Regions from separate parts of the Leminorella richardii genome, predicted to be linked through region 1. Evidence: predicted binding sites of a transcription regulator. Region 1 holds the regulator's gene; each other region holds the start of a gene.

Region 1 (2,274 bases):
CGACGTAAAATTCACTCTTTTGGTTTTATCAAAGTCGCTGCTGTGCTTTATTTTCAGCACAGCAGCGTCATAAAAGGCCGATAATTGTAACACAGCAAGCGAATAAAGCCTCAGCGCCAAGCGCCTTTCTCCCACACGGCTCACGGATGCGTAAAGCTCCCTATCGGCGTTCTTGCTCTAGCGTGGTAGTATTGGCTTTCTGTTTATCAGGAGAGAAGTAAGATGGTCTCAGTTAACATCACCTCAATGTTAGCCAAAGCGCAAAAGCTGTGTGAACAGCGAGCCGTTCGCCTGACGCCACAGCGTCAGCTGGTTTTGCAGCTAATGGCCGAGCAGCCAAATGCCATCAGCGCTTACGATCTGCTAGACCTGCTGCGGGAATCAGAACCACAGGCGAAGCCGCCTACGGTTTATCGCGCTCTCGATTTTCTTCTTGAACAGGGCTTTATTCACAAGATTGAGTCCACCAACAGCTACGTCGTTTGTCACCACGTTGGTGAACCGCTGCATACCTCCGCCCTGTTTATCTGCGACAGCTGTGGACTGGTGGCTGAGCACCACGCTAAAGGTATAGACAAACTGCTTAAGTCGCTGGCGGATGAAAGCAGCTTCACCATTCAGCACAGCGTGCTTGAAACGCACGGTACCTGTGGCCAGTGCAATAAGCAAAGCGCATAGCTCCGTTAGCTCCCATAGGGCTCTCGCTTACCCCCTCTCGACAACTGAACCCAAACTCCGCACGTAAAAAAAGCGCCCGAAGGCGCTTTTAGCGTTAACGCGCTGACCGAAGCAGCATCAGTGTACTCGATCGGTCAGCTTGATATTTCTTACATCCAATCACCGTTACGGATAACGCCAACGGCTAAGCCTTCGATCGTCAGGCTCTGCTCGCTTAGGTCAACTACAATCGGAGAGAACTCTTCATTTTCCGGCAGCAGCTGAACGACGTTGCCCTGCTTTTTGAGACGCTTGACGGTGACTTCATCGTCGATGCGCGCAACCACAACCTGCCCGTTGCGGACATCCTGCGTCTTGTGAACGGCTAAAAGATCGCCATCGACGATCCCGATGTCTTTCATGGACATACCGCTAACCCGTAGCAAAAAGTCAGCGTGTGGGCGAAACAGCGCCGGATCGACGCGGTAGTGGCTTTCAATATGCTCCTGTGCCAGCAGAGGTTCCCCTGCGGCAACTCGCCCAATCAGCGGCAGGCCCGTCTCTTCCTCCGCCTCTTCCATCAACAGCCGAATCCCTCGGGAAGCACCAGTAACGATTTCAATAACGCCCTTTCTCGCCATTGCTTTCAGGTGCTCTTCTGCAGCATTAGGGGACTTAAAGCCGAGCGTTCTGGCAATTTCCGCTCTGGTTGGCGGCATACCGGACTGACCAATATGCTCGCGAATCATGTCATAGATCTGTTGCTGCCTAGCGGTTAATGCTTTCATCTCTCGATTCCTTCAGCCTGTTTTTTTATACAGTAATGCTGTGAGTATATACAGGTATCAGACATATGGGAACCACTAAACAACATAATTACGAGGCGTATCTAAAAATGCATCCTAAAGAGTCCTCAGAAAAGGAACGATGATTCATTTGAACTATATTTACCATCCCCATCGGAAATAGCACATAAAATAACGTAATGGTACTTTTTCCTATTGTTATAACGAATGATTAACGTTTCGATCGTGCATCAAAAGACTTAATTAATAAAAAGTATGTATATAAAGCAAGACGTCATTTGCCAAAGCAATAAGGAATATTTCATAAAATTTAAAAATAGCAAACTGACGCACTGCCTAAAGCCAAATAAAGGGGAATTTCATCTTGTATTTTTTCAGAATCAAACTCTATTCACAAAGAAATAGTTTACTTTATAAATTAATTGACAACCAGCTGATGGTGCTGGAAAATGGCGCCACATCGCTACGTGCTGTAACGATGCATTATAAACGAAATATTGCATTTTCAATTCAGGGGGAGAAAGCCTTATCCCTTTCTCCTCTCTTTTTTATTTGAAAAAAGCGAATACGATAGAATTAAAAGCATTAAGACTGTTTAATGCAAAAAAATGATCTGGGGAACCTCTCGTTTTAAGTAAATTATTTAACTCACGTCGTCTTTACTTTTTATTTATAAATAAACGATAACAGAATAAAAACTACGGATACTCATCAGGGAAATAGCTATCAACGAATATATCCGCTACGGCGCATTTATTACGGGAAAAAAGCACTGTGACGGTATTCACGTGATAAATGCCAAAACGCGAGA
Region 2 (2,274 bases), 990 kb from region 1:
GGTGTAGCCTGCGGGTCCAGAACCTAAAATCAGCAATTGACAATGTTTGGCCATAAACGGTTTCCTGTTAACGAGTAGGGCGGATCAAGTTGTACGATTGTAAGAAAAATACACTATGAAAAAAAGCGCGTAACGCGTTTACATCGATTATTCTGATAGATATTACCTATTGAATAGGTTTGATTGAGTAATAAACAGCGAGATTAGGAATATTTATAGAGATATGTGCTTTTTTTTACTCTTTTACTTTGACAATACAGCGTGTATTTGCGAAAACATTATCCTGTAATTACGCTACTAACTGCGCAAATAGAGTTTATGAAGGTGGGTAATCGGGCAAGGTTACAGAGACTTACTCTTTATTTGCGTGGATTAACGGCTAATTCAACTTGTTCAACTCAGGATTCGGTTGAGTAGCCCTGCTAAAAACAACAACAGGCGGGGGTAACATTCCGATCCAGCAGGTCTTTTGCTATTGCGACGGGAACAATAGCAGAAGGCGCAGAGCGTATGCTGGCTATTCATAACGAGCCTGATTGAACAGCGGTGCCAACTATCTTTAGGAGAGAGAGTGGTGTATCCAGAAACAAGGAAGATATTGAGAGAAAAAAAATGGTAGACAACAAAAAACGCCCTAGTAAAGATCTTGACCGTATTGACCGCAATATTCTGAATGAATTACAAATGGATGGTCGCATCTCTAACGTTGAGCTTTCAAAGCGTGTAGGGCTTTCGCCTACGCCTTGTCTGGAGCGCGTTCGCCGTTTGGAAAGACAAAAGTTTATTCAAGGCTATACGGCGCTGTTAAACCCTCACTATCTCGACGCTTCACTGCTGGTTTTCGTTGAAATAACGCTAAACCGCGGGGCAGCCGACGTTTTTGAACAGTTCAACACGGCTGTTCAAAAGCTGGAAGAGATTCAGGAGTGCCACTTAGTATCAGGTGACTTTGACTATCTGCTGAAGACGCGGGTGTCTGATATGTCGGCGTACAGAAAGCTGCTGGGTGAAACCCTGCTGCGTTTACCCGGCGTTAACGACACGCGTACCTACGTCGTCATGGAAGAAGTTAAGCAGAGTAACCACCTCGTCATTAAGACGCGATAATTCACTGGAGCAGGTGCAAAACCTGTGAATTTCCGTTACACTCCTGTTTATTCATACAGTTTCAGCGCTGGGGTAATCCTGGCGCTGTCGTTTGCGCGTCACTAAGATGACCTGGAGAGCCCTTCTTGAGCCAGGAATATATAGAAGATAAAGAACCCAAGTTGAAGAAGCTGAACAGCCGACAGAGGCTGCTTGAAGCTGCTCTACTCGCGGTTACAGTATTTGCTGTTTACATGATAGCGGCGCTTGTCAGCTTTAGCCCCGCCGATCCCAGCTGGTCACAAACGGCTTGGCACGATCCTATTCAGAATTTTGGAGGAGAAAGCGGCGCCTGGTTGGCGGACGTTTTCCTGTTCGTTTTTGGCATTCTGGCTTATGCCATTCCTCCGCTGATGATTTTTTCATGCTGGATGCTGTATCGCTTTACGCGTGAACAGAAGTCGGTGGACTTTTTTGCTTTCTCGCTGCGCTTAGTTGGCCTGCTGGCGCTGGTGTTTTCTTCATGCGGCCTTTTTGCCATTAGTATCGATGACTGGTACTACTTTGCTTCCGGCGGTGTAGTCGGTAATCTCATTAACAGTGCGCTGTTGCCGCATATGAACAGCGTGGGAGCAACGCTGGTGCTGCTTGGCGTCTGGGCAGTAGGGCTTACGCTGCTTACTGGCTGGTCTTGGCTGACGATTGCAGAAAAGATCGGCGGGCTGGTTATGGGCGTGCTGACGTTTGCCTCCAACAAAACCAGAAAATCCTCCGATAGGGCAGATAGCGCCATCGATAGTGAACCTCAGATTAGTAGTGAGCGTTCCGGCGCGAGTGACGATGATGTTCTGCTAGGGGCATCGTCATTCAGTATTGCTGAGGACGGGCCTAAAGACGATGATCTCAGCGATGAGTTCCAGCAAACCTTTACCTTTGCACAGGCAAAAGCCGACGATGTTGAAGGCAGTGACGGCGCTGCTCTGCAGCCGGGCCGTGTAGATATCTCCATGTTTGATGACTCGCTGTCCCCTCAAGCGATGAACGAACAGGCGCAAAGCGCTCAGGCGAACAGTGAAGCGCTAGTCAACGAACAGCCTATAGACGATCAATGGCTTAAAGAAGGCGGTGAAACCTCGCTTTCTTCGGTCACTGTGGAGCCTAACTCATGGGAAGGCAGCTCTAGTTGGG
Region 3 (2,274 bases), 240 kb from region 1:
AATCGATGCAATGTGTTCATGCAGTGCCTGCATGCGTTCCTGATCGTCGTCACTATTGAAGTAGCGCTCATAGCTGACCAGCGACATCTTCGCATCGATAATCACGTCTTTATTCTGCGGCAGCCTGACGATAACGTCTGGCTGTTGGCGGTTGCCCCCTTCATTTTGCAGGCTGACCTGAGTCTGATATTCATAACCCTCCCGGAGACCTGAAGCCTCCAGCACTCGGGCAAGCACTACCTCCCCCCAGTTACCTTGGGTTTTGTTATCCCCCTTCAGGGCTTTGGTCAGGTTAAGGGCTTCCTGCGCCATTTGAGCGTTAAGCTGTTGCAGATGGCGAATTTCATGGGTAAGCGTGTGGCGCTCTCGGGATTCCTGACCGTAGTTTTCCTGCACCTGACGGCGAAAGCCTTCCAGCTGTTCGCTCAGCGGCAGTAAAAGCCGATCCAGACTTTGTCGGTTTTGTTCATCAACTTTGCGCCCGCTCTGCTCAAATATGCGATTAGCCAGGTTTTCAAACTGTACCGTTAGGCGCTGTTCGCTGTTAATCAACAGTCGCTGCTTTTCTTCAGCGGCAAATCTCGTTTCCTCAAGGCGGGTCGACATTTCCCTCAGTTCCGCCTCCAGCACGCTGTTAACGCTTTGCAGCCCTCGAAGCTCCTGATTCAGACGCTCACACTCTTCATGCCACAGCGCCTGCTGTTGAGCCTTTTCCTGAGCGGCAGCCAAATGGGCGTGCACGTTGCGAAGCTCTATCTGCTGCTCCTGCTGCACTTTCTGCATTAACTCTTTTTCGGCTCGGAGTTCAGCCCTTTCACTCAGGCTTTGCTCAAGCTGAGCCGCCTGCAGCTCAAGCTGATTTTCTAGCCGCAGGCGCGAACGTTGATTCACCAGCATCGATATCAGCAATGCAGCGACAAACCCCGCCAGCGCTGCGCCGATCGCGATCGTTAAGCTGTTTTCCACCAAGCCTCCGGTTGCCTATTTCGTCTAGCTGGTAAAAGTAAGGAAATACTGTATGAATGTCCAGAATGATTTAATTGTAACTGGAAGGTTTCCCGCAAAATATGCAGCAACGCGGCGTTAAAAACGCAGATAATGCAGCGCCCACTGAAGTCCAAACGCGCCAGGCGCCAGCATGACGAATCCCCACAGCATCGCAGACAGTAGATTCACAACCTGAAAAGAGCGAAGCGGCATATTGCACACGCCCGCGGCTAAAGGCACCGTGGCTCTCAGCGGGCCGAAAAAACGGCCAATGAAAACGCCGGGCGCGCCCCAGCGCTCAAAAAAATGCTGACCTCGAACTAACAGATTAGGATTGCGCGACAGTGGCCAAACGTGAGCAACGCGCTCTTTATAGCGCCAGCCGAGCCAGTAGGACACCCAGTCACCAAAAAATGCCCCAGCGCAGGCGCCGAGCCACATAGACCAAAATCCGATGCCGCTTTCCCCAATAATCGCGCCAACACCCAGCAGAATAACTGTCGCAGGAATAAGCAGCGACAGAAACGCAATCGACTCTCCAAACGCCAAGAAAAAAACAATTGGCGGCCCCCAAGCCTGGTGGTCGCGCACAAAGTTCATGGTCATCTGGATAACGTGGTCAAGCGTCACGCAAAAAGCTCCGGCTAAATAGAGCGCCCATTTAGCCGCATAGGCGCTGAAAAAATCAACCCTCTTTTCGCTTTTATACGTAAGGTTCCCATAGGTGATTTTTTTTCACTACTGTGCCTCTACCCGCTCAGACATTAGGTCGTCTATGACATCATCGCGCCCTAGCGCCGGCAGTCGAATAACCACTCGCGTAAAGCGGTCTGGCTCACTCTCAACAGTAATGCCGTACTCATAGCCGTATCGTGCTTTAATGCGCCGATCGACTAGATTCATGCCCAGCCCGTCACCGTTTGGCCTTGGCTGGTACAGGCCTGCGTTGTCTTCAACCACCAACACCAGCGCCGGGCGCATCTGCGAGCTGTCGCCGTAGCCTCTGATACAGATATGCCCTTCGCTCAGCATTTGCGATGTACCGTGCTTAATCGCATTCTCAACAATTGGCTGAAGAGAAAACGCCGGTAACAGCAGCGGCCCGAGGGCAGGGGAAATATCGATATCCACAGTTAGGCGATCGGCAAAACGCGCCTTCTCTATCTCCAGATAGGCGTTGATATGCTCCATCTCGTCGCTCAGGCTAACCTCATCGTTGCTGCGCTTAAGGTTTTTACGGAAAAAGGTGGATAGCGAAAGCACCAGGCCACGCGCCCGGTCTGGGTC

Evidence for each region. The regulator LexA, encoded in region 1, represses DNA repair genes until DNA is damaged. The targets are predictions, from matches to a motif close to TNCTGTATGTACATACAGNA.
Region 2: the regulator LexA is predicted to act here: its motif matches at 1,149-1,168, upstream of DQM29_RS06770 (DNA translocase FtsK 4TM domain-containing protein).
Region 3: the regulator LexA is predicted to act here: its motif matches at 1,013-1,032, upstream of rmuC (DNA recombination protein RmuC).

The regions. Positions count from the first base shown of each region.
Region 1 covers NZ_LS483470.1:448,261-450,534, reverse strand. Annotated here, with positions in the region: gene zur (zinc uptake transcriptional repressor Zur) at 223-678, shown strand; gene lexA (transcriptional repressor LexA) at 828-1,445, opposite strand; gene DQM29_RS02180 (hypothetical protein) at 2,252-2,274, shown strand, end outside.
Region 2 covers NZ_LS483470.1:1,439,431-1,441,704, forward strand. Annotated here, with positions in the region: gene trxB (thioredoxin-disulfide reductase) at 1-54, opposite strand, end outside; gene lrp (leucine-responsive transcriptional regulator Lrp) at 613-1,107, shown strand; gene DQM29_RS06770 (DNA translocase FtsK 4TM domain-containing protein) at 1,233-2,274, shown strand, end outside.
Region 3 covers NZ_LS483470.1:211,223-213,496, reverse strand. Annotated here, with positions in the region: gene rmuC (DNA recombination protein RmuC) at 1-966, opposite strand, end outside; gene DQM29_RS00930 (DedA family protein) at 1,084-1,617, opposite strand; gene DQM29_RS00925 (sensor histidine kinase) at 1,726-2,274, opposite strand, start outside.